Regions from separate parts of the Lysinibacillus sp. NPDC048646 genome, predicted to be linked through region 2. Evidence: riboswitches for the same ligand, from Rfam matches in the RefSeq annotation. Region 2 holds a riboswitch; each other region holds the start of a gene.
What was found. Region 2 has a riboswitch for S-adenosylmethionine ahead of metK (methionine adenosyltransferase). Riboswitches for the same ligand answer to the same signal wherever they lie in the genome.
Positions count from the first base shown of each region.

Region 1 (8,098 bases), on a different contig from region 2:
CAAAAGGAGCGAGCAATATGTACAAAACAATTGAAGAAACAGCTATTGACCTTGGTATGCTAGAACATCAGGTACTACGTCTTGTTTACGAAGGACGTATCCGTTCTGTCTATGATGGCACGCAAGTACTTATTAATAGCGGGCAATTTAGCACTTACTTTGAACAATTAGAGCGCATTAAAGAGGAAATTGAAATTTGGCGTAATACACCCATCCCTGAAGATATCGATATCAAAGATGAAGACTAAAAGTGCCAGGCACCCAAACAATTCAGAATTGTTTGGGTGCCTGGCACTTTTTTATATCGTTACGACAAAACCTGCTCGTTTGCCAATAATCTCTGCGTAATCTTCAACCATAACACTTGCAGTTGGATACATACCTGCCCCTGGTCCAACAAGCGTTAATGTACCAATGTAATTTGTGTCCAACGCTACTGCATTATTCACGTCGTCAACTGGGTAAAGTGGGTGTTCTTTATCCACTAGTTGTGGACCAACCTTTGCCACTACACGACCATCAGCAAGCTTTTCAACCTCTGCCACGTGGCGATAACGCAAGCCTTTTTCACATGCATCTTTTACTTGCTCAGCCGAAATACTATCAATACCAATTACTTCAACATCAGCCCAGTCTGGTTGTTCGCCAAATGCTAATGCACTTAAAATCATTAATTTTTTGAAGGCATCCTGACCTGAGACATCATTATATGGATCAGCTTCGGCATAGCCTAATTTTTGTGCCTCTATTAGAGCATTGTCGAAGGACCAACCCTCTGCACGCATTTTCGTTAAAATATAGTTACATGTACCATTTAAAACGCCTTGGATACGACTTACATCATTCACAAGTAAAATGTTTTTCATCGTTTTAATGACAGGCACACCACCAGCTGTTGTTGCCTCGAATCCAACAAAGACACCATTTGCTTTAGCAAGTTCCTGTAGCGCTAAACCACGCTTTGCAAACATCACTTTATTAGCGGTAATCACATGACATTTATGTTCAACAGCACGCTTCAAATAGCCAAAAGCCGGTTCTTCATTGACGATTGCTTCAAAAACAACCTGCATACCTGGCTCTGCTAAAACTTCATCCATACTTGTTGTCATCAAATGCGCAGTACCGGGTACGCGTTCACGGCTAGTATCTGTAACTAAAATTTTCGCTACTTCTAACTCAATACCTAATTTATTTTTAAGCTCTTCCCGCTTTTCGTTTAAAATATGATAAATACCTTGACCTACTGTTCCAAATCCTAAGATCGCTGCCTTTATAGTTGCCATTCCTGTTATTCCCTCCAACGTACACTTCCGCGGTTTTAATGAAGATAAAAATCTGTGCCTCACACAAATTCAAATAATTCAAAATTCAACTTATAGAAAATTGTAACGTAAATAAATGCTTTGCACAAGAAAAATCTTTCTAGGATGGACATTTGTTTTCTCTAGATGTGCAAAAGAAATCGGTTTCATTCCCTTTATTATACGCTTTTTCGGTTATTCTATAATTTTTGAACAAAAATTGACGATTCCTTTATAAAAAAATTACGTCTTTCTTCTATTATATATATGTATGTAAAGGCGTATTATAGAATTGTTCTTTTGAAGATAGTAACAAAAATATTTTTCTTTACATACGAGACTGTATACAAATTAAAGTATCTCACAAAATTTCTTTTTCCTGTCTATCTACACAAATTATAGTTAAATCAAATTCACTTCTGTTTTAATGTGATTAACAAAAAAGCTCATTCCCTATAGCAGTAGAGAATGAGCTGATATTATATAAGGGAGATTTAGCTTGCTTTTGTTAATAATAGATAGCGGTAATGAGCTAAAGCTACTTGCACAAGAATCTCTTCCTCTTGTGTAAAGTTTGGTACAGAATATGTACGTTCAACTAATTGAAATGTACCATATTTCAAATAATACTCTGTTGCTGGTAGTGAAATATGACTTGTACCATATGCTTGATAGGTCTCAAAAACCTCTTTCACTGCATAGCTTTTCTCTTCAGTACTCACAATTTCCTTAAAAGCAGTATGCCCAAAAGTTTGATGCCATTTTTTTTCAACTATCGACAGTAAGCTTTGAATGGAGATATTGTTCACAAACTCATGACTTTCATTTAATTCGTAAATAAAATAAGACGCGACGTTATGTGCACTATAAACATTTCCCATTTCAAACACTCCTTTTTCGATTTTTTTTGGATGAGAGTAGCAGCTGGCTATGCGACTACTCTCTTATCTTGCTATATATTCAAAAGTGGGGGAGCACTTATGAAAACAATTTTATTTTTTCATTTTCCATCACTGCATCGACTACCTTTAAAATCAATAGGATGTGTGTTTCTTGCAGAGCCTATGACCTATACGCTCTAACAATGAACAACTATCGAATGAGATCAGATGTTATTGTAAATGAATTCACTGTCGTTCTTGGTTGGTAGCCTTCGAACCTTTAACTTAATCCCTAGTATACAACATGGCTTTAAGTATGTCAATAATGCTTATAAAATTACTAGGTATTATTTATTGAAAAATTCAGACAAACAACCGAATGGGGTTTTTACTTCATGTAGCAACGTTTCACGTATTGCCAAATGAGGCTTTTCAAATGAGAAAATACGTAAACATTACAACACGCAAGCATCTTTATCTGAACGATTATTTTTACTAAGGATTACGCTTCTACTTCTTGTTGAGCTGCAGTTACTTGTGCAATCGCTTGTTCTAAATCGGTGATGATGTCTTCTACTGCTTCTAAGCCAATAGATAAGCGAACGAGCGACTCGGTTACTCCAGTCTGTATTAATTCTTCAGCAGATAACTGCTGGTGTGTAGTAGATGCTGGATGAATAATTAATGATTTAGCATCCCCTACGTTTGCTACGTGTGAGAATAATTTCACACTGTCAATTAGTTTACGACCTGCTTCACGTCCACCTTTAATGCCAAATGTAAGCACAGAACCAAAGCCATTTTTCAAGTATTTTTTGGCTAACTCATGGGTAGCGAAATCCTCTAAACCATTGTAATTTACATATTCCACAGATGGGTGGTTACGTAAATATTCAGCCACAGCTAATGCATTTTCGTTGTGTTTAGGGATACGCAAATGAAGCGTTTCTAAACCTTGTAATAAGTTAAATGCTGCATCAGCACTTAAAGTTGGTCCGAAATCCCGCAATAATTGCACACGCAGTTTTGTGGCAAACGCTGCTGCTGCTGTATCGATACCGTAACGTATACCGTGGTAGGAAGCATCCGGCTCTGTAAAGCCAGGGAATCTTCCTTGTGTCCAGTCAAATTTCCCTGCATCTACAACAACACCACCTAAAGTCGTTCCGTGACCGCCGATCCATTTTGTTGCTGAGTGAACGACAATATCTGCACCAAAATCAATTGGAGTAGAGCCATATGGAGAAGCAAATGTACTATCGATAATTAGTGGTAAGCCATTTTCATGTGCGATGTTAGCTACTGTTTCTACATCTAGTACTTTTAAACTTGGATTGCCGTAACCTTCAGCAAATATGGCTTTTGTTTTTTCGTTAATGGCTGAACGGAAATTCTCTGGGTTCGTCTCATCTACAAAAATAGTTTTAATACCGTAGTTTGGTAATGTATTTGCTAGTAAGTTATATGTGCCTCCGTATAAAGAACTTGCTGCTACGATTTCATCGCCTGCACCCGCAAGATTTAAAATTGAAAATGCGATAGCCGCTGCACCTGATGAAAGTGCTACTGCTGCTGTCCCACCTTCTAATAAAGCAACGCGTTTTTCAAAAACGTCTACAGTTGGGTTGGTAATACGTGTATAAATATTGCCCGCTTCTTCTAGAGCGAAAAGACGTTGCGCATGAGCAGTGTCTTTAAATACGAAAGCTGTTGAACGGTATACTGGCACTGTACGAGAGCCTGTGACTGGATCGGGCTCTTGGCCTCCGTGTAATAGTAATGTCTCTGGTCTAAAATTAGTCATTATTGTTCCTCCTAAAATGGTTATTTTTTTACGATGGTACCGGAGATGAGGAGGATTTTCTGTAGAAAACAAAAACCCTCTTCAGTTAAGAAGAGGGTTGCGGTTGCAAGTTTTCCTCCCCTTATCTGCCAGATCCAAGTAAGAATCTGTAGGAATTAGCACCTTAGCAAGTAAGTTACTTGCTGGTTGCCGGGCATCATAGGGCCTATCCCTCCGCCGCTCTTGATAAGAGTATGTGATTCAATTTCCATCGTTGTTACACAGTATAAACATAGACTTTTTTTCTGTCAACACTAAAATTTCATTTTTTCTGAAACTTCTGTCTGCTCCTTTACGTAATATGAACGCATACAATACTTTAAAATATATTTATTGAGAGGAGTATTTTTATGGTAAAAGCCTTGATAATTTGTCTTATCGTTGGCTATCTAATTGGCTGTTTTCACGGCTCAAAAGTAGCGCAATTTTTATCGGGGGTAGATTTAAAAAAGGCTGGGCATGGCAATCCAGGTGCCTCAAATGCAACTCTTTCGCTCGGTTGGAAATACGGTATATTAGTGGCACTAATTGATATTGGTAAAGGCGTTGCCGCCATTATTGGTGTACATCTATATTTAGCTAATACTTCGCATTTAACGGACGTACAAATTTGGCTCTTAACGTATACAATTGCTGCTGGTGTAATTTTAGGGCATAATTTCCCCTTTCATATGGGCTTCAATGGAGGTAAAGGAACCGCTTCGATTATAGGAATTTTGCTTGCTGTCGATTGGAAAATCGGACTAGTTGCACTCATATTATTTGTCATTTTATCATTTGCCACTAACTATTTAATCGTCGGTGTCCTTGAATTTTATGTAGTATTTTGTACAGCTACTTACTTATGGATTCCAGGAATAGGTCCAACAATAATTGCACTTCTACTTTTTGGCATAGCACTTGTCTTACATATTGAAAATATTAAACGATTACTCCAAGGTACCGAACCTAAAGTAACTTCTGCTTTTAAGAAAAAGAAATAATATGATTTTGGATATTATTGTATTTTTTGTGACCATCCATTCTCTCGTTATAACTTAATATTGCTGTAAACAGAGATTTTTTTACATTCTTTTACTTTTTACAATAAATAGACAAAATTACTTTCTTAAAAAAACATTTTACTTACCGATGTTATAGGAAACTATCGTCATATTTATCGTTAGAAAGGATGAATTAATATGTCTTCTCTCGAGAAAACAGCACCTAAACGCAATTTAAAACCATTATGGATTGGCCTAGCTTTCGCGGCACTAATTATTATTACATTTTTACCAAGTAGTGGAGACCTACCTGTAGCTGGCCAACGCGCTCTAGCGATTTTAGCTTTTGCTGTCATCCTTTGGGTAACCGAGGCCGTATCGTATCCTGTCAGTTCTGCCATGATTATCGCACTTGTGACAGTTATGCTAGGTCTGGCCCCCTCAATGGAGGATCCCACAACAGATTTAGGTACATCAGGCGCGCTAAAAATGGCATTAAGTGGATTTAGTAACTCTGCGGTTGCACTAGTAGCCGCAGCACTTTTCTTAGCAGCAGCCATGCAAATCACAAATTTACATAAACGGCTTGCTTTATGGATTTTATCGCTAGTTGGCACAAAAACGAAAGCGATTGTCTTCGGTGCTATTTTAGTATCCATAGTACTAGCTTTCTTCGTACCCTCTGCTACAGCACGTGCTGGTGCAGTTGTACCAATTCTACTTGGCATGGTTGCCGCATTTGGCTTACCACGTGATAGTCGTCTAGCTGCTTTACTCGTTATCACATCTGTCCAAGCAGTTTCGATTTGGAATATCGGTATTAAAACAGCAGCTGCACAAAATATGGTTGCTTTAAACTTTATCAAAGAACAGTTTGGTGTAGATATTTCTTGGGGAGCTTGGTTACTATACGCCGCACCATTCTCAATCATCATGTCGGTGGCTCTATTCTTCATCATGATTACTTTAATTAAACCTGAGACAAGCAATATAGCGGGCGGTAAAGATGTAATTAAAAAGCAACTTGCAGATTTGGGTCCATTAAAAGCACCTGAAATTCGTTTAATCATAACATCGATAGTACTTTTATTTTTCTGGGCAACTGAGGACAAACTTCACCCATTCGATACGACAACTGTCACAATTGTTGCGATAGCGATTCTATTAATGCCAAAGATCGGTGTTTATACGTGGAAAGAAGTTGAGCCGCATATTCCTTGGGGGACAATTATCGTCTTTGCCGTTGGGATTATGTTGGGGACAGTACTACTAAATACAGAAGGTGCGACGTGGTTATCAGATACTGTCTTCGGATCACTAGGTCTTGATTCTATGCCAATTCTAGCAACAATCGCGATTGTTACCCTTTTCAATATCCTTATTCATCTGGGCTTTGCCAGTGCTACAAGCCTAGCTTCCGCACTGATTCCGGTGTTCATTGTATTAGCTTCAACATTAACAGTAAATGTTGATCAAGTCGGTTTCGTATTAGTCCAACAGTTTGTCATTAGCTTCGGATTCTTATTACCGATTAGCGCACCCCAAAACATGCTTGCCTATGGTACCGGAGCCTTTACAACTAAAGATTTCTTAAAATCGGGTATTCCCTTAACGATTATCGGGTACCTCCTAGTCCTTTTATTCACAGCAACATATTGGAAATGGATTGGATTGTTATAACAAAAAGAAAAGCCTTGAGAGACAATTTCGTCTTCCTCAAGGCTTTTTGCCTATATTTTTATTTAGCAAATGATGGATCTTTCATCGTGCCGTTCTTTGCCAAGTTCACGTGCCAAGATAATGCTTTTTCTAAATCATGTGGTGTATGGTGACTGCCTGTTGCTTCAATCGCTGCATTGAAGTACGCCCATAATTGTTCACGGTATTCAGGGTGAGCACAGTTATCAATAATGCGCCCAACGCGCTCTTTTGGTGCAAGACCACGTAAATCTGCTACACCTTGTTCTGTTACGATAACATCAACATCGTGCTCCGTATGGTCAACATGCGACACCATTGGCACGATACTTGAAATTTTACCGCCTTTAGCGTACGATTTCGTCACAAAAATACCCAAACGTGCATTACGTGCAAAATCACCTGAACCACCAATACCGTTCATCATTTTTGTACCGGATACATGTGTAGAGTTTACATTTCCATAAATATCTAATTCAAGTGCTGTATTAACAGATATTAACCCGAGTCGACGAATAATCTCAGGCTGATTTGAAATTTCCTGCGGACGTAATACTAATTTGTCTGCATATTTTTCAAAATTATCATATACACGGTTTCCTACTTCTGCGGATAGGGTAATAGAAGTAGCAGATGCAAAACTTATTTTACCTGCATCCATTAAGTCAAATACTGCATCCTGTAGTACTTCTGAATACACTTCTAAGTTTTCAAATTCTGAATCTTTGAATCCTAGTAATACAGCATTCGCTACTGAACCGACTCCAGATTGTAATGGGCGTAAACTCGTTGTTAAACGACCTACTTTAATTTCTTCGCGAAGGAAATTCAATAGATGATTTGCCATAGTATCTGTTTCCTCATCGGCCGGGACAATTGTCGATGGTGCATCTAAAATATCTGAAATAACAATACCTTTAACTTTATCTAAATCTAGTGGAATACCAATGGTACCAAGGCGATCCGATGCATTTTGCAAAGCAATCGGTGAACGTTTACCTTGTGGACCTGGTACGTAAATATCATGGATACCTTCTAATGCATCAAGCTGTGCTACGTTTAACTCAATGATTACTTGGTCAGCTTCTTGCACAAAAATTGGAGAGTTACCAACTGAAGTTGTTGGAATTAGTAAGCCGTCTTCTGTAATAGCAGCCGCTTCGATAATGGCAAAATCGATTGGACCAATGATGCCTTGGCGTACTAATTCAGCATTATGTGACAAATGTGCGTCGACATATGTGATGTCACCGCTGTTGATTTTATTACGAATACCAGAATCTGATTGGAAAGGACCACGCTTGCGAATAACCCCAGCTTCTGCTAAGTATTGGTCAACTTCTGGTCCAAGTGATGCACCTGTGTATACATCTACCTTGAAGCTCTCTG
Region 1 is NZ_JBNNLZ010000004.1:37,066-45,163, reverse strand. Features, by position in the region: gene ACQKII_RS06760 (DNA-binding protein) at 18-248, shown strand; gene ACQKII_RS06755 (homoserine dehydrogenase) at 300-1,286, opposite strand; gene ACQKII_RS06750 (hypothetical protein) at 1,799-2,185, opposite strand; gene ACQKII_RS06745 (O-acetylhomoserine aminocarboxypropyltransferase/cysteine synthase family protein) at 2,688-3,989, opposite strand; SAM riboswitch class I at 4,108-4,221, opposite strand; gene ACQKII_RS06740 (glycerol-3-phosphate acyltransferase) at 4,379-5,011, shown strand; gene ACQKII_RS06735 (DASS family sodium-coupled anion symporter) at 5,210-6,691, shown strand; gene ACQKII_RS06730 (succinate CoA transferase) at 6,750-8,098, opposite strand, start outside.
Region 1: linked by a shared signal. The riboswitch ahead of ACQKII_RS06745 (O-acetylhomoserine aminocarboxypropyltransferase/cysteine synthase family protein) and the one ahead of metK (methionine adenosyltransferase) in region 2 are both predicted to bind S-adenosylmethionine.

Region 2 (8,098 bases):
TAAGTATTAATAATGCATAGAATGGAGCTTTATTTGTAATGCGCTTACTTTCACTCACTACATTTTTTGGTGCAATGCTTCTCGCATCTAACCCTCTAAACGTCAGTAATGCTATAAAGAAAAACAATATATACATCCCTAAATTCACCATAAATACGTAGTCAAACTTATAATCAGCGACAATACCTGCAAGGGCAGGACCAACTGCCACACCTAAATTTTGTGCTAAGTAGATCGAATTAAACGCTTTTCGACCTCCTTCTGGCCAAGCAGCCCCAGCTAATGCGAACATGCCCGGAAAGACAATGCCCCCGCTAAAACCCAGAATTGTTAAGAACCACACATAATGTGGCCATCCATGCCAAATCGTAAGACCGATTAACGAAACAATCGTCAATAGAATACCCAGCATAATTGACTTATAGCCACCGATTCTATCAAATAAGTAACCGCCTAGTAGATTACCTAACACACCAGCAGCTGAATTCAGCATCAAAATAAAGCCAGCCATTGCAAGAGACTTGCCTAAATAGTCATGCATATATATGGCATTTAAAGGCCATAAAAAAGAGTTACCCGTTGTGTTCACAAGCATACCGATAATTAGAAACCAAACACTTTTTGGCATATCATGACCTCCATTATTTCGCCACTCTAAATAGTTAGTTTATGCCGAAAAATGAAATTGTACAAGGAAAATAAATTTACCTCTCATTCACAAAGTGAAACTTAATCGATGACGTTTTTTCATCACCACCGATTATTAGATGATGCTGCACAAATTACTGTCCTACATACGTTACACCAAAAGCTAGAGTACTAGTAGGTGTTCTTTCATCTGGTACTACAATTACTTAATCTCCGCCTTAAACGCCCTGTTTGTTCGTTGTTTGGAAGTGGGAGTCTTTGCAACCTCTCGTACACTATAAAATCATTACTTCATGACGGAAGCGTAAGCACATGATAATATATAGTGTTAGAGGAGTGAAATACATGACAGAAACTAACTTTCCTTTTCCTTCAGAGGGGAAAAGATACTATACATGGAATCGCTATTTACGCGATCAGTTTGGCCATAAAGTATTTAAGGTAGCACTTGATGCAGGGTTTGACTGCCCAAACCGTGACGGCACAGTCGCATTTGGTGGCTGTACATTTTGTAGTGCTGCAGGTTCAGGTGACTTTGCTGGGAACAAAGTGGATCCAATCGATGTGCAATTCGCTGAAATTCGTGACAAAATGCATCAGAAATGGAAGGATGGCAAATACATGGCTTACTTCCAAGCTTACACTAATACCCATGCCCCCCTTCCTGTATTGAAAGAGAAATTTGAAGCTGCATTAGCACAAGAAGGCGTCGTTGGGCTATCGATTGCGACACGCCCAGACTGTCTGCCAGATGATGTGGTTGAATATTTAGCAGAGCTAAACGAACGTACGTATTTATGGATTGAACTTGGCCTTCAAACCGTGCACGAAAAAACAGGAAATCTTATTAACCGCGCCCATGATTATGCCACATATGTAGAGGGTGTAGAAAAGCTTCGTAAACATGGTATTCGTGTTTGCTCCCATATTATTAACGGACTTCCTCTTGAGGACTATGACATGATGATGGAGACCGCTCGTGAAGTGGCAAAGCTCGATGTCCAAGGCATTAAAATTCATTTACTGCATTTATTAAAGGGTACGCCGATGGTGAAACAATATGAAAAGGGCATGCTCGAATTTTTAGATCAGGATGTTTATACGAAGCTAGTAGCAGATCAATTAGAAATCTTGCCACCAAACATGGTCATCCATCGTATAACAGGTGATGGACCGATTGATTTAATGATTGGACCTATGTGGAGTGTGAATAAATGGGAAGTATTAAATGGCATTGATGCAGAATTAGAACGACGAGGAAGCTGGCAAGGAAAATTTTTTAAGACTGAGGCCGTAAAATGAAGCTACAACGTGTTTTACAATATGCCCAGCAGCTATTAACGGAAGCTATTGAAGTTGGCGATACGGTAGTGGATGCCACTGCAGGAAACGGACATGATACTTTATTTTTAGCGCAGCTCGTTGGCGATGATGGACAAGTATTTGCCTTTGATGTGCAAAAAAGTGCTGTCGATGCAACACTCCATCGACTTCTCGATAACGCGCTAGAACACCGTGCTCTTGTATTACATACAGGACACGAACATGTGGCAAAACATGTGCAAAAGCCAGTAACCGCTGCTATTTTTAATCTTGGCTACTTACCTGGTAGTGATCACGACATCATTACAAAACCAAATACGACTATCTTAGCGATTACAGATTTACTTCAACTACTAAAAATAGGCGGTATTATTGTCCTTGTCATTTACCATGGTCATCCTGGCGGCAAAGAAGAACGCGATGCCGTTATTGATTATGTCAGTCATTTACCGCAAAAATATGTACATGTGTTAAAATACGAATTTCTAAATCAACAAAATGATCCACCATTTATCATTGCATTGCAAAAAATGAAAGAGCTACCTACCGATAAAAAAACGAGACTATGATGAAAGGGTCATAGTCTCGTTTTTCACTATTTATTTTTACGTTTTTCGTTGTAGTCTATCCAGAAATCTGCACCTTTTATACCTAGTTTACGAGGATCGAAGACAGGGTCTTTTCCTTCTTTTTTCTGTTTCTCGTAATCTTTTAATGCGACAATAGCAGGTTTCATAATGATTAAGATGGCGATAACGTTTACCCATACCATTAAACCTAAACCAACATCCCCCATCGCCCAAGCAAGATCGGATGTTCGAACGGTACCATAGAAAGCTGCTACTAAAATCGCAATTTTGGCTAGCCAAATAAAAATCTTCTCGGCTTTCCCTTTAAATAAATAGGCCACATTTGTTTCTGCAATATAGTAATAGGCCATAATTGTGGTAAATGCAAAGAAGAATAAAGCAATCGCTACAAATGGTGCGCCAAAGCCTGGTAGTGAGGATTCAACCGCATACTGTGTATATGCAGCGCCTTCTTTAATGCTTTTCGCAAACGTCATTTGTTCTTCTCCAGTTAGACCATTTTGATTGAATTCACCAATATGAATGAACGAAACCGTACCTTCTGCTGCTTTTTCATCTTGCACATTATACATACCAGTAAATAAAATCATAAATGCAGTAGCCGAACAAATTAATAATGTATCAATGTACACAGAAGCTGCTTGCACAATACCTTGTTTAGCAGGGTGTGAAACTTCTGCTGCAGCGGCTGGATGCGCACCAGTTCCCTGACCAGCTTCATTTGAATAAATACCTCGCTTAACGCCCCAAGCAATAGCTGAGCCAATAATCCCACCAAAGACTTCCTGAGCACCAAAAGCACTTGAGAAAATTAATGCAAATACAGTAGGCACTTCTGAAATATTCATAACAATAATAATGATTGCCATAATAATATAAGCTAACGCCATAAAAGGTACAATTATTTGCGCAGCATTTGCAATCGATTTAACCCCACCGATAATAATTGCACCTAATAACACAACAATAATAAGTCCAGTAATCCATGTCTCAATACCAAAAGCGTTTTCAACGGCACCAGCAATCGCATTCGATTGCACACCTGGCATTAATATTAACATTGCGATTAATGCAGCAATCGCAAAAATAATGGCAAACCATTTTTGGCCCATTCCTTTTTCGATATAAAAGGCTGGCCCTCCACGATATTCAGTTTCTTTCTCTTCTTTATAAATCTGAGCTAATGTCGACTCAACATATGCAGTGGCAGCACCGATGAACGCAATTGCCCACATCCAAAATACTGCTCCAGGACCGCCCATCCCGATTGCTGTAGCAGTACCTGCAATATTACCTGTACCTACACGACCTGATAAGGCAATTGACATTGCTTGGAAAGATGATATCCCTTTATCAGACTTTTCTCCTTTAAACATTAAGACAAACATATCTTTAATGTGTCGAACTTGTAGGAACCGCGTAATAATTGAGAAAAATAGTCCGATTAATAAAATACCATAAATAAACCACGGTCCCCATAAAATATCATTGAGTTTTCCAACGATAGCTTCCATTAAATCCCCCCAAATTTTGAATGTCCTTCCATTTAGAAATTATAGTATTACACTTTTCAGAAAATTACAACATTATTTTTCAAGTAACTATAGTCTAAAGAACCATTATTTATATTAGAGGGCAATCATTTATTCAATTATATATCCAATTCGACGAAGAGCATTATTGATAAAATCACGTATATAAACAAATATCTCTTCACGCTCTACCTCATGAAATAGATTATGATAGCACTTCGCCCATTCTTTAAATTGAAATTCAGTAAATTCCTGTTGATGTAGCCAAATACGTGTCTGTCTCGTTTCAGTAATGCCATCCTTTTCTCCTGTCATAACAAGCATTGGCATATTCGGAAACTCTGCCTTAGACATGATGACTAAATTGCGCATCATTTGTTGTAGTTCACGATACCATTTTACCGAGACAACTGACTTAAAGGGAAAATCATCTTTCATTTCATTCCTACCTTCCACATTGCGCGTCAATTTTTCAAATGTAATATCATGTGTTATTTTGACATTTGCCGTTAAGGCACTTAGGCTTGTTAAAGCATTAGACATTTTCCCTGGCAGTAACTTCAAGTTCAGCCAAGGTGAGGTTAAAACAATCCCTGCACACTCATATTTTCTTTTGTGCATCGTATGTAATACTAATGTTGCACCGAGGCCATGTCCTATTAAAAAAACAGGTAAATCATATGAAAAGGCATTTTCAATTAGATGCCTTGTATATTTATTATATTCTTTAAAGTCTTCATCATGGACACGCGCAAGTGTTGCGTTTGCGCCATGATTCGGTAAATCTCCCATGACTACGTGGAAGCCTTCCATTCTAAGTTTTTCTATAAGCCATGCATACCAGCGGTGATTTTCATAAGCACCATGAAGTATAGCAATCACAGCTTTAGCGTTTCCATCAGCTTCCCATTTCCACATTCACATAGTCCTCCTAAAAAATAGTTACACAATGATTATAACTAAATATATTTCACATTTTAATTTTATATTTCCAATAAGTTGCGTATTTGATACGATAATATTACATCAAAGAAAGAAAAGAGGCGATTTCTATGATCTATCCTTTTAAAGATAAATCACCAACAATCGATCCATCTGTTTTTATTGCCGACTATGCGACCGTTACCGGCGACGTTACGATAGGTGCTGAAACGACAATTTGGTTTAATACTGTTATTCGAGGCGATGTATCTCCTACGATTATTGGTAAACGCGTAAGTATACAAGACCTTTGTTGCTTACATCAAAGTCCAAAATACCCGTTAATTATCGAAGATGAAGTAACAGTTGGTCACCAAGTCACTTTACATAGCTGTACGATTCGAAAAAATGCCTTGATAGGGATGGGCTCAATTATTTTAGATGGGGCAGAGATCGGAGAGGGTGCATTTATTGGTGCTGGCAGTCTTGTACCTCCAGGCAAAGTCATTCCTCCTAATAGCTTAGCATTAGGACGTCCAGCAAAAGTTGTACGTGAATTAAATGCTGAAGACAAAGAAGATATGGAACGTATCGTTCGCGAATACGCAGAAAAAGGGCAGTATTACAAATCCTTGCAAAAATGAATTCTAATGAAAAAGAAGGGGTCTAAGAAATATTCTTAGTCCCCTTTCCTTTTAAGAAAGTATACCTTTATGAAAACATATCTATGCTTTTTTGAAAAGCGACTTATAGACTAGCTTTCTCTTTTAATGCGTCAGCCTTGTCAGTATTTTCCCAAGGCACGTTTAAGTCTGTACGACCAAAGTGACCATAGGCTGCAGTTTGTTTATAGATAGGGCGACGTAAATCAAGCATTTTAATGATACCAGCTGGACGTAAATCGAATAGCTCACGAACCCATTCTACGATGTCGCTTTCTTTTACTTTGCCTGTCCCAAACGTGTCTACTGCGATGGATACAGGCTGTGCTACACCAATGGCATAGGCAAGCTGTACTTCAACACGTTCTGCTAAGCCGGCTGCAACAATGTTTTTTGCTACGTAACGTGCTGCATATGCTGCTGAACGATCCACTTTTGTAGCGTCCTTACCAGAAAATGCACCACCACCATGACGAGCATAACCACCGTATGTATCGACGATAATTTTACGACCAGTAAGACCTGCATCACCTTTTGGTCCACCGATTACGAAACGGCCTGTTGGGTTGATGAAATATTTCGTATTAGCATCTAGTAATTCACTCGGAACAACTGGTGCAATTACTGATTCTTTTAAATCTGCTTGAATTTGTTCAAGTGTTGCTTCTTCATCATGCTGAGTTGAAATAACAATTGTATCCACACGAACAGGAACATTATTTTCATCATATTCAATCGTCACTTGTGTTTTACCGTCCGGACGTAAATATGCTAATTCACCTGATTTACGTACTTCTGTTAAACGACGAGACAATTTATGCGCTAAACTTATTGGTAACGGCATAAGTTCAGGCGTTTCGTTACAAGCGTACCCGAACATTAGCCCTTGGTCACCTGCTCCAATGGCTTCGATATCTGCATCTGTCATAGTACCTTCACGTGCTTCTAATGCTTGGTCAACACCTAGCGCTATATCAGGTGACTGCTCACCAATCGCCACTAGTACAGCTAGGTTTTCAGCATCAAAACCATATTTCCCACGTGTATAGCCAATTTCAGCGACAGTATCGCGGACAATGCCTTTAATATCTACATAAGTAGAAGTAGTAATTTCCCCTGCTACTAATACTAAGCCTGTTGTTACAGTTGTTTCACACGCTACACGTGCATTTGGGTCTTCTGCTAAAATGGCATCTAAAATGGCATCCGAAATCTGATCACAAATTTTATCTGGATGTCCTTCTGTTACACTCTCTGATGTAAACAGTCGACGGTTTGTCATTTGGTTTCCCTCCTATTACTCTTACAAATAGTATTTGCGAAATTAATACGGTACTCATTACCCACATGTCAAGTTCGCCCCTAAAGGGTTGAACTCCAAGCCGTTGTTGCTGTCGTTTCACTTTCGCACAAAAAAACAGTTGTTGCTGTCGTTTCACTTTCGCACAAAAAAACAGTTGTTGCTTTTAACACGAGGATTTCGAAAGATCCGTCATTATAATAAGGAAAGAAGTGCATATACTTACCTTTACATTCATTTTTACAAATAAAAAAATCCTTTTCTCACGTGTACTATACATGAGGAAAGGAATAATGACTTCGTAACCTTTCACTCTTATCGTTCAAGGGTTTTCCCCTTGCATCAGGTTGGCACCAACGCATGTCGTGAAATAGTTCATGCAGGTTGCCGGGTTTCACAGGGCCTGACCCTCCACCAGCTCGGGATAAGAGTATCCGTTCAATTTCTCATCTTACGTAAAAGGTAGAACGTTGTCAATCGTTTTATGTCGTTTTCTTGAAAAGTAATAAAATCACAAAAATAATTTCTGAATTAGTATAGATTATTTAAGCAATTGTGTTATACTATTTTTGAAATTAAGAAAAACTCCCTCGAACACAAGGGAATACTATAAAAAAGGATGGTATTTAATCGATGAATTCAGTAGAAATTGCAAACGAACTGAAGGAATTATTAAGCGGCGGGAACATTAACGTTCAACTTTCAGTACCACAATTAGTTGAAAAAGCTACATCTCGTGGTGAAGCAATGTTAACAGTAGATGGCGCAGTGCGTGCAGAAACTGGTAAATACACTGGTCGTTCACCTAAAGATAAATATATGGTAGAAGAAGCAGATACAAAAGATAAAATTGACTGGGGAAAAGTAAACCGACCAATTTCGTCTGAAGTATTTGACAATTTATATGTAAAAGTTGTCAAGTATTTAAAAGAACGTGACGAATTATTCGTATTCAAAGGATTTGCTGGTGCTGACAAAGACTCACAACTTGGCATCCAAGTAATTAATGAATACGCATGGCACAATCTTTTCGGTCATCAATTATTTATCCGTCCAACAAAAGAAGAATTAGCTTCTCATGTTGCTGACTTCACAGTTATCTCAGCTCCTAACTTCAAAGCA
Region 2 is NZ_JBNNLZ010000009.1:121,731-129,828, forward strand. Features, by position in the region: gene ACQKII_RS12155 (MDR family MFS transporter) at 1-628, opposite strand, end outside; gene ACQKII_RS12160 (TIGR01212 family radical SAM protein) at 994-1,950, shown strand; gene ACQKII_RS12165 (class I SAM-dependent methyltransferase) at 1,947-2,540, shown strand; gene ACQKII_RS12170 (alanine/glycine:cation symporter family protein) at 2,567-4,075, opposite strand; gene ACQKII_RS12175 (alpha/beta hydrolase) at 4,205-5,011, opposite strand; gene ACQKII_RS12180 (gamma carbonic anhydrase family protein) at 5,146-5,658, shown strand; gene metK (methionine adenosyltransferase) at 5,762-6,958, opposite strand; SAM riboswitch class I at 7,289-7,407, opposite strand; gene pckA (phosphoenolpyruvate carboxykinase (ATP)) at 7,610-8,098, shown strand, end outside.

Region 3 (8,098 bases), on a different contig from region 2:
TACTGATGCTAGTCAGCTCAACTGTTGTAAAGGATATTTATTTAAACTATGTGAAGCCAACTGCAAGTGATGCGGAAATTAAACGTGCTAGCTTTATTGTTACAACGGTAATTGGTTTAGCTGTAGTGGTATTTGCCTTAAATCCTCCAGATTTACTCGTATGGTTAAATTTATTTGCTTTTGGGGGATTAGAAGCTGTCTTTATTTGGTCAGTAGTGCTTGGGCTGTATTGGAAAAAGGCAAACAAATATGGGGCAATTGCTTCGATGATTACTGGTATGACTTTGTATATTGTCATTGACCGTTTTTATCCTTCCGTGTTTGGTATGCATACCGTGACGATTCCAATTATCGCCTCATTCATTGTCTTTGTTGTCGCTAGTCTATGTACAGCGCATAAATTCAAAAATGAAAAACTATTTATTTAGTAAGAAACGCCGTAAATGTTATATCTACGGCGTTTTCTATTTAGAAAGAATTAATGAGCAACCTGTTCACCATTGAACGTTGCCACTACCTGATATATGTAGGAATAATAAAGTCATTTAATTTTGCACTTAGTAAGACAAGAATCGCCTAACCAATTTATATATGCGATTTTAAAGTTGTTTAAAAATAGCTTTATTATGTTCATAAAATGAAAATTAAGGATAATAAAGTTGTTTAATTTCGAGAGGCGTATAATTCATCTTAGCCCCCAAATATTAATTTAAAATTTTATTTACTTTCCATTTTCCTGAAACAGCCGCTAACATTAACCATGGTTCTATTACCATATTGATTAAAATATGAGCTATTATTGGTGCAAAGGTGCTCCTTCCAGTATAAATATAGAGCATAGCGAGAAGACACCCTAAGATTGTAGTTGAAAGAATTGCTGGAAGCGCGATTTTTATCTCTCCTCGCAATAACACCCATGCACCATGAGCAATCCCAAACGTAATTCCTGAAATTAACACTTGTGAAAGATCTGAAAATCCAATAGATAATACATATTCCATGAGCAAATGTCTAAATACAACTTCTTCTACTATTCCAGTTACAACAGCAGCCCATATACCAATTAATTTAAGCCAAGAAAATGTTAACAAATTACTTTTTACTAAAGGTATCGCAATCATTGTATAGGAAATGTACCCTATAACGATTAATACAGTGAAAAACCACATAGGTAAATTAAGTAACATTTCCGATGAATATCCCAATCCATTTTCAATAAACTTCCTAGGATTATTTACATACCAAAAAATAACACTAGTTGAAAGCATACTTGATATGCCAACTAATATCCATCCCGTCTTTATTCGCTCTTTTAGCGTTGTTATCTCATTCATATTAGCTGCCTCCTTGTGTTATATTTTTAAATAGCTTTTGCTTAAGCCCAATATAGCGACAAAAAAGTTTAGCAACAATACTTTACGAGTAACATGTCTATATAAATAGGTGAAATGCTTTTTATCACCTACAACCTGCATTATTCGAAATGTAATTTATGCTATATTTTTAGGGAGAGGTGATAGAGATGAAGATAGAAATAAAAATTGATACACAAATCGACGAACCCTACATAACAATCTGCGTATCCAAATTAACGCCAACGATACAGGCAGCAATCTCACTCTTACAACAAGAAGAAGAACAAATTTTAACAGGGACTGCAAACAATAAAGTACATATTATCGAACCTAATTCTGTAATTGTAATTAGAACGGAAGGAAAAGAATTAGTACTATATAGCGACGATGGTAATCGTGTTATTATGAATAAACCTTTATACGAGTTAGAACAGCAGCTAGGTAATGATTTTATACGGATTTCTAAATCTGCAATCATAAATCCTAGAAAAATCAGAAATATTGAAGCTTCCTTTAATGGAACAATGGAAATTGAGCTTATTTTAGACATAAAAGAAGTGATTTCTCGTAATTATAAAAAAACATTTAAAGAGCGTTTGGGGGTATAGTTACATGAACATTTTCAAGAGTTTAGGGTTCGGTATAAGTATGGGATGTACAGTTTTTGTTACTGTTAATCTTATTGGATATTGGATTAACGGGGATTTGTTTTTACAAGCTGTAATGTCTAATTTCCCACAACAAGTATTCGGATCAATTATTGTGGGTATTGCTTGTATACTTCCTTCATACATCTATAGAACAGAACGTTTAACATTCTTACAACAAAGTGCTTGTCATTTTTTTATAGCTATAGCTACTTTTATAGTTGTTGCCTTTTCTTTAAAATGGATTCCAACATTTTCGATAAAAATAACAATACTATTGCTGCTATTTAGTGTATTACTTTTTGTACTGGTTTGGCTGTTATTTTATTTACATAGTCAAGCGGAAGTAAAAAAAATGAAGAAGAAAATCATTGAACATACAGACATTAGTAATAATCAATAGTATTACATGAAAGCAATTCATTATTTAATAAGGCTTATTAACAAAATAATCCTCCCGTACAAAGAAAGCCTGTGACCTCTGTAATAGTAGAAAGGGAGGCTGGGACAAAACTTTAAATTTTAAGAAAGAGGAGCAAAGGAGTTATTAAATTTTTGCTATCTAAAATGAAGGAAAATTTAGAAGAGAGCACTAGTTGATGGTAGAGAAGGCGGCGACTCCTGGGGGGATTAGCGTGACGCCTGAGACTACAGGCTCAGGCCACGCCCCCGGAAAGCGTCCGCCGTAGCAGACATCAACGCTTACAGCAAAAAAGTGTTAGATCGACAGCAGTCAATCTAACACTTTTTCTCTTTTGTCCCAGCCTCTAATTTTTTTATTCAAAAAACACTTTATCAAGGTTGTATTTTGCACGGAAAGTGTTAATGGCATATGTTTCGTAAATTTCACGTTCCATTGGATCTTCAATTTCGTACACTTCAATTTTAAAAATTTCATCGCGGTATTTTTTCATAGGAGACACATTGTCTTCAAAGTGTTTTTTTATACGTTGACGAATTTTACGTGCTTTCCCTACGTATAAAAGTTCGTTTTTCTCATTGTAGAAAAAGAAAATGCCGCCATTTTCACGTGTAATTTTATGGAAGTCGATAAATCCGTGGTAAGGCGTGATTTCCACATCACCTGGTTTTAACACTTGTTCGCGCTGACGAATTACTAAATCTGGTTTTGGTAGTTCAATTTTAATCAAAATATTCACGTTCCTCTCTGTTACATAAGGTATATCTTAACATAATTCATACGTGGTAGCTATTATCAATTATCACATATGCCAAAAAGCTAAAATGAGTGTTGCTCAATAGAGTAATGATAGTATGAGCAGAATCACAAAAAATTTAACGTATCTGGGAAAACATTAAGCAGCTGGCGCTATAAAGCAAATGACAAGTATAGCCAAAATGCTACTATAGTCAATTTTGCTTACCGTATTGAAAGCGAGCATAGAAACTGCGGTTCTTAAAACATATGGACAATATCTTAAGCATATATTGTGCAAATAATCGCTATCAGCGTGAGCCATGCTAAAGAAAAAAAGCATCAAAACAGCAGAGAAAGTACCTAGTACCTTGTTTAGTGTAATAATACACTAATAATTGTAATAATGAACATTTTTCACAAGATAGAGATGCCTATAAACGAAATATTCTATGTATTATTGAAATTCTTAATTGTTCATGATACAATTCTCTTTAATTAAATAATCTTATCAAGAGAAGCTGAGGGATTTGGCCCTATGACGCTTCAGCAACCTCTAACTTAGTTAGAAAGGTGCTACTTCCAGCAAAGGATTTTTCCTTTGAGAGATAAGAGTGGACGTGATAAAATCCTTCTCATTCTTTCTCTTATGGAATGAGGGGGATTTTTTGATTTTTACATAAAGAGAAAAAAATAAACGAAATGGGGAATGTAACATGCCAATTAATATTCCGAAAAACTTACCAGCTGGAGAACATTTACGTGAGGAAAAAATCTTCGTTATGGAAGAGGACCGAGCAAAAACACAACAAATTCGTCCGTTAAACATTTTAATTTTTAATTTGATGCCAGAAAAAGAAAAAACAGAGCTACAATTACTTCGTTTACTAGGTAATACACCTTTGCAAGTTAATATTACGTTTTTGAATACCGCAACCCACGAGTCAAAGAATGTCAGTAAATCACATTTACAGTTATTCTATTCAAACTTTCAAGAAGTGCGTCACCGTCGTTTTGATGGCATGATTATTACAGGAGCACCTGTTGAAAAAATGGCATTTGAAGATGTGAATTATTGGCAAGAAATATCAGAAATAATGGATTGGTCTAAGAAAAACGTGACATCTGTGATGCACATCTGTTGGGGTGCCCAGGCTGCACTCTATCACCATTACGGTATCGGTAAATTTGAATTACCCGAAAAATGCTCGGGTGTATATTCGCATGTGATTACTGATTTAACGGTGGACTTAGTACGTGGATTTAGCGATTTATTTACAGCGCCACATTCACGTTATACTTCCGTATCAATTGAAGAAGTGCGCAATCATCCAGATTTACGCTTACTATCGTATTCAGAAGAAGCGGGCGTCTTTATAGTCCAATCAAAAGATAATAAAAATATTATGATTACAGGACATCTTGAATATGATGCCACAACTCTAGCAGACGAATATAGTCGTGACGTAGCTAAAGGATTAGATATTGCAGTACCTGTTAATTATTTTCCAAATGATAACCCATCAAATGAACCGATGAATACATGGCGAGCGCACACGCATTTGTTATTCTCAAACTGGCTAAACTACTGTGTATACCAAGAAACACCGTATGAATGGGATTTTGCAGAAGACCATATCGAATTTCATATTTGATGTTAGTAAACGCAACGGAATACTAAAAAATAGCCTAATTTCTCAATTGTAATACTGAGGAATTGGGCTTTTCATATTGCTATTCTGTTAGCCCTTTATAATGCATAAACAAATACTACAATGACAGCAGAAACATGCATGTTGTAACAGGGAATTAGAGCTGTACACAATTGTGGAGGCAATTTATGATAAATTTTCACTTTTCGATTGACTTTCAGTTTCTTGACCTTTAATTTTTCTTAATTTAGCGACAAAAAGTAAGAGTATTGGTAAGAGTATTGCGAACACTGCTGAAAAAAGTGGCCAGATTTCCTTATTGTAATTATTAGAGTGAACGATATTTGGATGTACAATTTGAGAAAGTACAATGAAAATCATACCAAGTGGTAAAATTAGCGGTCGATAATCTTTGATTTTCAGTATTTGGGCAATGCCAATTACAGATGCATAAAAATATATAAATGTTCTGATATAAATGGAGGTAATCCACATAAAAGCCATAATAATCTCGATTCTTTGTAAAAAATTCCCTATGGATATCCTTTGAGCCAATGCGTAACTTGGAAAGGCACGTTGAGATGTATTTGTTGCACCAAGTACAAGTATAGAGAGAGCAATAATAATAATTAATACTATTCCTCCAACAATCATGCCTATGTAAAATCCCTTTTGAGCTGATTTTTGCACATTGACCATAGAGGGAAAAATCATTAATAACACGACCATCGGAAACGAAAAAATACTCATAAATGAAAAAACACTAAGGATTATTGATTTCGAAGAAGCTTCAAATACAGGTTGTATATTTTCAATTTTAATTTCTGGAGAAATACAAACAACAAATACTATAAAAATAAACATAAACAAGGGAAACAGTATTTCAGCTGAACGTGCAAAGACTTCAATCCCCAAGTATGTAGCAAAAATGATAATTAAACTGAATAAAAGTGCAAATGACGTGGTCGGTGTCTCCGGCATGACTTCAGTTTTCATGAAATTTCCAATGAAATATAATAATTCACCTGCAGAAAAAAAGGTAAGTATGATAAATCCAATGGATGTAAATTTACCAATGAATTTCCCTAATATTTTTTCATTAGCCTCCACAAAGGTTAAATTTGGTGTCTTTTTTCCTAAAGAAACGAAAAGTTTTATTAGTAATAAGCTTAGTAGCACGCCTACAGTTGCTACGATCCACGCATCTTGCTTCACGTCTTTTGCAATACTTGCTGGAATAATTAGGATAGCTGTGCCAATTGAATAGAGGAGGGTAATGATTGTAAACTGTCTCGAACTGATTATCTCTTTTTCCATAAACAACTACCCTTCCTGTTGCAATATTTATTGGAACAGCGTGATGATTAATTCTCTGATTGGTTTAAAAATAAGAGAAATCAAGTCTAATGGACTCGGCACATTAATATTTAATCCAAGTGCAATATTTAACGCAGTTCCGACAACTAAAAAAATTGAAAATACCACAATGGTTTTAGTTTCGCGTTTTTTCTTTAAAGGGGGGATGACAAAATACGCAATCAGTGCAGCAATAATTAATATAGCTAGCGTTATAAACATCGATTATTACTCCTTTGCTTTGTGTAATAAAGAATTTTGCATAGTCCCTAACCCTTGTGTAGTAACGCGAACTTCAACGTTTACTGCTAATTCTGGAAATATTGTCGACCAATCTCCTTGAATATCTCTCCATTTTTTAGCATCTTTTCGATAAAGTACATCGGCAAATCCTAATATGTCTAACTGATAATTTTTTTGAATCGTCACCAGGGTTTTTTTGATGCGCTCCTCAATCAACTCGGCAGTTTTTTTATTAATGTATTGAATCGTTTTGTTTTCAGTTAGATTTATATCACATTCAACTTCGCCCACATTTTGCTCTACATCAATTTGAACATTAATTTGTGGTGTGTCATTTTTAAATTGTCCTTTAACTTTTGTTGTTGATTTTGTAATTTCTGTTGTTAATTTTCCTTGCTCAGGGCAAGCAATAATTTCAACTGTACTTTTAATTTTTCCATTCAAAAAATTAAAACTTCTGCTTTCATCTTCAGTTAAAATGCCCACTAATTTATCTTTTTTAAATACTGCTAAACCTACAAAATTCAAGACTACGGGCGTCTTAATGCGTTGGACATTGGTCTGATCAATACCTAATTTCGTATCTCCATCTATTTCGATTGTCGATAAAACTGCGCTTTTTTTATTACTGTTTAGCGTATTTACTAATTCATCTATACTAACAGATAATGTAGAACCCCAAGCTTTTTGTGAGACTTTAATTGAATTTAGCAATTTATTTGCAGGTATTTTTTCTATAGGGGTTAGTACATTTAACACTTCTTTTGCAGTTGAATTATGAGATACGATCACATCAAAATCATTTCTGAATTCATGGTCTCGTGCGATAAAATCTAATGTATCATTTATGCCGTCAGCAGCTAATTCTTCTCCTAATACGACAACCTGCAGATGAGCAAAATAGGCCTTTCTGGCTGTTAAGGTTGTCATTTTTCGAATCGCTTCAAAAGAGGTTTTTCCTTTGGCATGATAGGTAACAACAGGCGATCGACCACTTGAAGGGTGTTTTGTTGAAATCTCACTAGGATCCACCACCTGTATAGAGATTTCATATTCATCGTCTACTTTATCGACCCCTAAAGCAACGACAATTGCTAATTCATTCAATTCACGTTTACTCCAGCAAGCGCTTAATAATAAAGTAACAATGACAAGTAAAAATATGGACTTTATTTTTGACATATTGACTTCCTCATTTGCAGGTTAATCTAATTCCTTTTTTTATGAGCAACAAATTTTTGTCCTCGCGTCGTATTCGTTTTACTGACTAACCGAGGTCGCGTTAATAAAGAACTGCGTGGAAACAATACCATAGCATCTTTTTGATCTTTAAGAATTAAAGGCCCAAAAGGACTCATATAAGGAACCCCGAAGGATCGTAAACTACATAGGTGAAGGATAATTATCATAACGCCAAACATTACCCCAAATAAACCAAACATCGCCGCTAAAATCATGAGTGGAAAACGTAAGACACGGACTGTGTTAGACAAGCCATAAGCAGGAAATAAAAAACTACAAATAGCTGTTAATGCGACTATAATGACCATTACGGCAGATACAATGCCCGCTTCAACAGCGGCCTGACCAATAACCAAAGTCCCTACAATTGATACTGCTGGTCCAATGGTTCGAGGCATTCGAAGACCCGCTTCTCTTAATATTTCAAAGGCAATTTCCATTATGAGT
Region 3 is NZ_JBNNLZ010000025.1:33,931-42,028, forward strand. Features, by position in the region: gene panF (sodium/pantothenate symporter) at 1-428, shown strand, start outside; gene ACQKII_RS20225 (CPBP family intramembrane glutamic endopeptidase) at 705-1,334, opposite strand; gene ACQKII_RS20230 (LytTR family DNA-binding domain-containing protein) at 1,523-1,963, shown strand; gene ACQKII_RS20235 (DUF3021 domain-containing protein) at 1,968-2,405, shown strand; gene ACQKII_RS20240 (nucleotide excision repair endonuclease) at 2,779-3,153, opposite strand; SAM riboswitch class I at 3,664-3,773, shown strand; gene metA (homoserine O-acetyltransferase MetA) at 3,875-4,813, shown strand; gene ACQKII_RS20250 (GerAB/ArcD/ProY family transporter) at 4,997-6,127, opposite strand; gene ACQKII_RS20255 (hypothetical protein) at 6,155-6,388, opposite strand; gene ACQKII_RS20260 (Ger(x)C family spore germination protein) at 6,395-7,591, opposite strand; gene ACQKII_RS20265 (spore germination protein) at 7,618-8,098, opposite strand, start outside.
Region 3: linked by a shared signal. The riboswitch ahead of metA (homoserine O-acetyltransferase MetA) and the one ahead of metK (methionine adenosyltransferase) in region 2 are both predicted to bind S-adenosylmethionine.

Region 4 (8,098 bases), on a different contig from region 2:
GAGAATCAAAAGGTTTCATTTGAAGTAGTGGAAGGCAATCGCGGCCCACAGGCATCAAATGTTGTGAAATTATAAGCGTGACAGGAGCTGTTCCCTAAAAGAACAGCTCCTTTTTGTTCTAAGTATGAAAATAGTTTAAGTACTTCTAGCGGCGATTTTCGTACTCTTACCGGCGTTTTCCGCTCTTCTAGCGGCGATTCCCTCACTTCTATCAGCGATACTCGCACTCCTATCAGCGATTCTCGCATTCCTATCAGCGATTCCTTCACTTCTATCAGCGATACTCGTTCAACATACTATTATGGATTGATCCAATAAAAAGCGGCTGGGAAGATTAAGGTTTCCTTTGTTCGTTCGTTATCTTTTAACGTTACCCCAAACGCACCTTCACTTTTACGGCCCAGCATCATTTTAGTGGCCTCTGCCTCTTCATAAAAGTTTAAACGCATATTCGGCAACTGTAAGGATATACATGGTGGTTGTATTTCGGGCTCGGGCAATTGTAATATTTCCTGCCATCGTTGCACCGTAGCTTTGGCATCTTGTACATAAATTTCCACGGACTCCATCGTAATAGGCTGTGCCGTTTTGATCGCGCCACTAGCCTCTAATTGCGCATAACGCTCTTCATCGCTATCTGCCCATTCGATTAAAAATGGAAAATCAATGGCTTGCTCCGGCACACCAAAGTGTAAAAGCTTCCATTTCACAACCGAGCCATCTGGCCGTGTTCGGCTACAAGCATCAGGTCCGTAAACTTCAAGTCCCAGCGTACGTAAACGAGTTGCCTCTTCTTCAATATTTGTGGACCGCAAAGCAATGCGTGAAAATCCGTAATGCTCATTATTCCCCTTAAACGTATGATGTAATGTATAAGGGTACTTCGCAGCCTCCTCAAATAGCGCTCGATCATACACAGCAATTTGCTCAATATATGTTAAGCCAAAATAACTTAGCGTATTATACGTTCCCCACATCGTGTGCTGACCACCATTCACTGTATGGATATTGCGCTTATTTAAGAAATCTTTTATATTCTCTGGTGACTGGACTTGATGAATTAAATGGTCGAAAACTAAAGTCATGATTGTGCCCCCTTTCATTCTTTTATTATATACTTTACCTGTTAGTTTTATTGGTTTAAAATAATAATAATAATTTTCTAATAGTTAAGGAGTTTTTACAGATTATGAAAACTGTATTTTACAAAGCCATCCAAGGTAGACGTTCCCCTTTTGGCTTATCGAAATCTTCGCCTATTTCCGATGAACGGTTACAAGAAGTCATTGAATTAGCGCTAAAAATTGCCCCTTGCGCATTAATTCACAAACGGGTCGCAACGTCGTGTTATGAAAGGAGCAGCTTGATACATTTTGGCAGCTCGCTTTAAATAATGCGCTAGAACAAACTGCTGTTGAGCGTATTGCATCAACAACTGCACGTTTTCATGGTTTTGCTGCAGGCTATGGAACCGTCTTATTCTTCGAAGATTATGAGGTCCCGGACAGTTACCAAGAGAAATTCCCGAAGTTAAAAGATCAATTTCCGATTTGGGCGCAGCAAGGTGCAGGTATGCTTCAATATGTAATTTGGACAGTACTAGAGCAAGAGTGATATGGTGCTAGCTTACAACACTATTACCCAGAATTGTCGGAAGAATTGCGTGCAGCTTGGCATATCGAATACACTGGCAGCTCATTGCTCAAATGCCATTTGGTGAGTCAACCGCCGAACCACGCGAAAAAGATATTGTGCCCGTGGAACAACATCTTTTTATCATAAAGTGAAACTTCAATCAGTGGGGGTTTTCCTCATCCCCACTGATTATTAGTTGAACCAATCGGGCTTTTACGGGCGGTTGATCTCCCACTTATATTTTTTGCTTCACTTAAATCTTGAAGTGGGAGTCATACGGCCCGTTTATGCGGGATAAAATAACAAGAGGTGATTGACATGACTGACAAAGTAACAGCATTTAAACAAGCTTTAGGCAATTACCCAACAGGCGTCACAGTTGTTACAGCTTATAATGACGCGAACGAACCAATTGGCTTAACGGTCAATTCCTTTACATCTGTTTCTATTGAACCATTGCTCATCTTATGGTCACTCGATAAAAGATCACAACTTCATGCGCCATTTTTAGCAGCTCCCAAATTTGCTGTCAATATTTTAGCGAGCGATCAAGCACATTTATGTACATTATTTTCGAGTAAAATTCCTGACCGTTTTGCCCAAACAACTTGGTCAACTTCCGGACATGGTTTACCGATTTTACATGATACATTATCCACATTACAATGCGAAACATTTAAGCAAGTCGATGCAGGTGACCATACAATATTCATTGGGCATGTCTTGGAAATTGATAATGCGCAAAAAGAACCACTGCTCTATCATCGTCGGCATTTAGGTCAAATTCCTACAAGTTTTTACGATTAACCTACCCCTTTATCGTAATATGCTAAGAAAAATAAGTGACTTCACTATTCATTTTACGCAGACCATTGGCTTTCGTGCAAAAAACATGCGTATAGGTCACTTCTATTTCTATTCGGAAGAGAGTTATCTCAAGTTCACACTTTGAGGTAACTCCTTTTTTTGTTGAATCAACCCACTTTCATTCATATAGCAGGAAGTTCTATCGCACAACGAGAATTCTATTGTTTGAGGAGGAATTATCTTACACAAGGAAAGGAATGTAGACAATAACAATGTTGCCCTTTAAAAAAATGCTCATCCTCATCTTAGTGGTCTTTATGACCGCCAGTTGCGCAGGTATAGAAAGACAAATAATAATCGTGGAAAAACAGTATGAAACTGGTATGTATGAGGACTTTCAGGAAATTACCAATCGAAAAAAAGTAAATGTAGTAAAAAAGATACTTCATAATGCGAAATGGCAACAGATGAAAGTAGATATGGCCAGAGAGGCTGACTATCAATTCATTTTTCAATTTGTCGATCCGAATATCCAAACAAAGGCGATCCTCTACTCCATTTGGATAAGTCCAGACAAAGACACATTAGAAGTTGTAGCAGGTGACAATCAATATGTACACCTCAACAACGAAGATTCTCAAAAGCTATTCGAAGCCCTAACAGACACGAATCTTGCCGATATCAATTAAAAAACGTCCATTTCACCATGGACGTCCCTCTCGGAATTAAGAGCTTTAAAAGTCCACTGTCCCGTATTAAATCTCGCTCATTTTTAGCATTCCCCCCTGCTTGATCTCGCGTAACGGCTGTTTCCTTAAATTTTTCCGCAAGCGAAATTGCGATTTCTTCAATACTTTTAACTACTTTTGTCGTCATTATTATTCCTCCTGTTTTTACTATGTACAATTATATTTCAAGCGTTGCTGGGTCAACCAAACACGAATATTGCGGAATACTATTATTGTCACAATCATGACAATGACACCTTTCACGAGATTGAATGGTAAAATCCCTAGAACAATCATATCTTTTAAGGCATCGCCCTTCACAGGTTCCATTCCTAAAAACAAGGTGTACATCGGTAGGAAAAGCACATAATTCAGGAGACTCATACCAACTGCCATCGAAACTGTACCTGCAAGCAAACCAATGACAAGCCCCTTACCACGCTGAATTTTTGAATAGCAGAAATACACTGGGATGATGAATAACACGCCTGTTGTAAAGTTGGCTAAATGCCCTACCGGTACACCCGTCATGCTTCCTGACAATAACCAATCCAACATATTTTTTAATAGCTCCACTAAAATCCCCGCAACTGGCCCCATCGTCATTGCTGCTAATAAGGCTGGCACATCACTAAAATCTACCTGTAGGAAACTGGGAAACGGTGGTAATGGAAAATTAAATAACATCAGTACAATAGATATACTACTCAGTACACCAATATTCATGAAATATCTTAATTTCAAAATGCTCACTCCTTTTTAAATCACTGCTAATTAAGAAACACTTCGATCAGATGGGTATTTTTTATACCTACGGATCGTACGTTGAACCAATCGGGCTTTTACAGTCAGTTCGGCGCCCGTCTTACTGACCGTTCATGCGGGTAAAAAAAAGACCACACATAAGCAAAGGGATGATCCCTGCTTATGATGTGGCCTCCAGATTTCTAGTCAGCTGCGTTTATTCGCTATTTTTTTTGTGGAAATCTTTGCTTTTCAAGTCGATTAATTTGCACAATAACACCATCTTGAATGGTGATATGCACCTCGCCAAATTGTAGATTTTGAATAGCATTGGCAATCACTTCTAATTTCTTGTCATCAACCTTTGCTGTTTGAGACATTCGATACACCCCTTCTTTTTCATACTTTTTTGTACAAAAGAGGTCAACGCATCATGATGATTCGATGGACCCCCTTATCTCTTAGAAAACTCTGCTGGATTTGGCACCGATTCATATCGGTTGCCGAGGCTTCATTGGGCCAAGTCCCTCCACCTCTCTTGATAAGGTATTACGTTTCACTTGGAAATAATTCTATAATTCTGAAAACCTATTGTCAATATAAATGTTACAAAACCTAGACGATTACTATGAAATTAAGTAAAATGGTTCATTTTGTAAAAAATATCCGTTCGCTTATAGTCAAAATTAAGCGAACGGATGTTTTTTTACTTTAGAGGGATACAGGAGAGAAAAAGCTATTCGAATCTAAACCCGCCTCGTTTATTAGTCGTTAATCTAAAAAAATCCTGCTTCGTTCGTTCGCTCAATAAGAAAAGCTGCCTTTGATTTCGGCAGCTGTGTCTTAAACTCTTACCTCCGTTCGTTAAATAATCATCTAGCTGGAACTGGCATATATTTTGTGAAATAAGCACCTAAAATCAACAAAATTACCGTAATAGACCAATTCAATAGTCCCATAAAGTCAAACCAATAAGCGAGCAGATTTGTTACAGCAATTAAATATAAACAAATTGTCGTTAAAGTACTTTTAATCCCTGTGATACCCGCTTTTTTTCTTTTTTGAACCACAACCGATATTGAAAAAATAAGTGCAATTATTAGTATAGTAGATAAAATAATCTGTACCAATTTACATTCCCCCTTCGTAGTAATCGTAAGATTTTAATTCTTTCTAAATATTCGTTGCGAAACTTATTAAGGTTCAATTCTTATTGCGTTAAACTGTTCTTATAAAACAATCGCACGCTGTTAGTTAAATAAGAAAAAAAACAGAAATTAATGAAGGTTTATATATTTCAGCGTAAAATTGTAGTCAAAAAAGCACCCGCTTATCTAGTGGGTGCGTGTTTCTTGCATTCAATTGGTGTATGTTAAAACAAAAAGCATTAAGAATCCACAAGTATAGAAATCATGTCCAATACATTGAAAAAAATGAGAACCTGTGGTAAATTTATATAGATATATGCTTAAAAATAATAATGTGCATTATATCCCTATTATAGATTATACAATATACTTTTTCGTTTGTCAATCCCAATTTTTTAAGGAGTGGTTGCTATGGATTCAGAATTTCAGCAGGAGCAAAAACGAGTGGACAGTGTAATAGAGACGATAACGCAGCAAATCAGCAAATTAGAGGAAGAAACTTCTCGGCGTCGGAACGAACTGGTTAATATACGTAAACACTTTTGGGATGAAGTCAAGGTGAATGTTGATACCTTTGACGATTATCTCGAGACCATCATCGGTTTGAGACAAGAGGCTCAAGCACTATCAGTAAGCCAAAGCACCCATAAACATGCATCCAAGAGATTGTCCACGCTGCGCCGTATGCAGAAGGCTCCCTACTTCGGTCGAATTGATTTCATCGAGGAAGGAAATTCAACTCAGGAACAATTCTATATTGGCATCTCCTCACTTATGGATGAAAGTGGAGATGATTTCCTTATCTACGACTGGAGAGCACCGGTCTCAAGTGTCTACTATGATTACCAGCCCGGCCCTGCTCAGTATGCAACACCTGGAGGCGTATTCCAAGGCATATTGGAGAAAAAGTGGCAATATCTTATCCGCGGCGGTGTTCTCCAATCCATGTTCGATACCAGCCTTACCATTGGAGACGAGATTTTACAACAGGTGCTGGGCAAAGGGACTGACAAACATATGCACAGTATAGTAGCGACCATTCAACAGGAGCAAAACCGAATTATTCGTCATGATCGTGGGAGACTGCTCATTGTTCACGGTGCAGCTGGCAGCGGCAAGACATCTGCCGCCCTACAGCGAATTGCTTATTTGCTCTACAAATATCGAGATCGTCTGAATGCTGATCAAATTATTCTATTTTCACCTAACTCAATGTTTAACAGTTATGTGTCCAATGTGCTGCCAGAACTTGGCGAAGAGAATATGCAGCAAGTCACATTTCAGGAATACTTGGATCATCGGTTAAGTAAAGCGTTTCAAGTTGAAAATCCCTACGAGCAACTGGAATATGTTTTAACTGCTACGAATACCCCCTCCTACAAGTCAAGGGTTGCGAGCATTCGATTCAAAGCATCACCCCTTTTTTTCGAAGCGATCGAATCATATAGGAAGTCGTTAGAGTTATCTGGACTGTTTTTCAAGGACTTGCTCTTCAGAGGTACGCCGATTGTTACCGCTCAACAAATAGCAGAAAGGTTTTATAGTAACGACACTTCACTCCGCTTCCATAATAGACTTGAAAAGTTAAAGGATTGGCTAATTAAGAAAATAAATGAAACCCAAAAGGCTGAACTGACGAAGCCGTGGATACAGGAAAAAATCGAGCTGCTTAGCAACGAGGATTACGATAAGGCTCATTCCTACTTAGCGAAAAAAAGCGGTTTTAGAGGAGAATCGATTGCCGACTATGAGATCGAACCTGAGGCACTTGCCCGATTGATTGTTCAACAGAAATTAAAGCCGTTACGTAAACGAGTCCAAACATTTGGTTTCATCGACATTAAGGGGATATATAAGCAGCTTTTTGCTGATCCCCTGCAGATCAAACAGTGGATAGAGGGGGAAACACCCGCGGAGTGGGCGGATATTTGTCGAGCGACGCTAGAAATGCTAGACGAAGGCAAACTATTATACGAAGATGCTACTCCGTTTTTACTTATGCAAGAGTTGATTCAAGGCTTTCAGACCAATCGCTCGATCAAGCACATTCTTGTTGACGAGGCACAGGACTATTCACCATTTCAATTCGAGTTTCTAAAACGATTGTTTCCTTCGGCAAGGATGACTGTACTAGGTGACTTTAATCAGGCGATATTCGCCCATGCCAGTGAAATGGTGGATTTTCACATCCTTAGCAGCTTATATGGACAGGATGAAACGGAAGTGATTAACATGACGCGCAGCTACCGTTCCACAAAACCGATCATCGAATTTACACGCAGACTAGTGCCAAACGGCGAACGGATTATCCCTTTCGAACGCGATGGCGAGTTGCCTGTGCTGACACAATTGCCCGATCACGCAGAACTGCACCGCTGCATTGCATCCAAAGTCGCAACTTTGCGCAGTCTTGGCTATAACAGCATTGCCATCATATGCAAATCAGCTGAGGAAAGTAAGAGTGCTTATGAAGCCTTATCCAATATCGATGATATTAAGCTCTTGAAGAACGGCTCACTTGAGTATGAACAAGGAGTTGTTGTCATACCGTCTTATTTGTCCAAAGGCATCGAATTCGAAGCTGTCATCATTTATGACGCCTCGGAGCAAGTATACGGAGCTGACAGCCAGCGCAGACTATTTTATACCGCCTGCACCAGAGCTATGCATCATTTGCAACTTTACAGTGTAGGTAAACCGACCCCATTATTGCGAAACGTCTTGCAGGAAAGTTTCATCCAGGCTTGACTTCGTTGAAATTTCAACGATAATCACATAGAGACAATCACCTAATTCAGAATAATATTATTCAGCCGAAAATATGTAAGTTTTTATTCACTGCTTACATATTTTTCGGCTTTTTTGCCTTATAAAAATACAGTTATAAGATTCACTCTTAACACAAATTAAAAAAGAAGAAAATATATTAAAAATCTCCAAATTTTCATTGGTCCTTATTTACACCTCATTGTAAACAAAAAAATCCGACACTTCCGAGATTAAATAAACAGTAGCGTCCAAAGCAAGTTCCAAAAT
Region 4 is NZ_JBNNLZ010000036.1:5,205-13,302, forward strand. Features, by position in the region: gene ACQKII_RS23080 (cold-shock protein) at 1-75, shown strand, start outside; gene ACQKII_RS23085 (VOC family protein) at 300-1,085, opposite strand; gene ACQKII_RS23090 (flavin reductase family protein) at 1,954-2,442, shown strand; gene ACQKII_RS23095 (hypothetical protein) at 2,715-3,131, shown strand; gene ACQKII_RS23100 (hypothetical protein) at 3,124-3,318, opposite strand; gene ACQKII_RS23105 (ECF transporter S component) at 3,339-3,896, opposite strand; gene ACQKII_RS23110 (YezD family protein) at 4,139-4,294, opposite strand; SAM riboswitch class I at 4,366-4,462, opposite strand; gene ACQKII_RS23115 (hypothetical protein) at 4,787-5,044, opposite strand; gene helD (RNA polymerase recycling motor HelD) at 5,474-7,810, shown strand.
Region 4: linked by a shared signal. The riboswitch ahead of ACQKII_RS23110 (YezD family protein) and the one ahead of metK (methionine adenosyltransferase) in region 2 are both predicted to bind S-adenosylmethionine.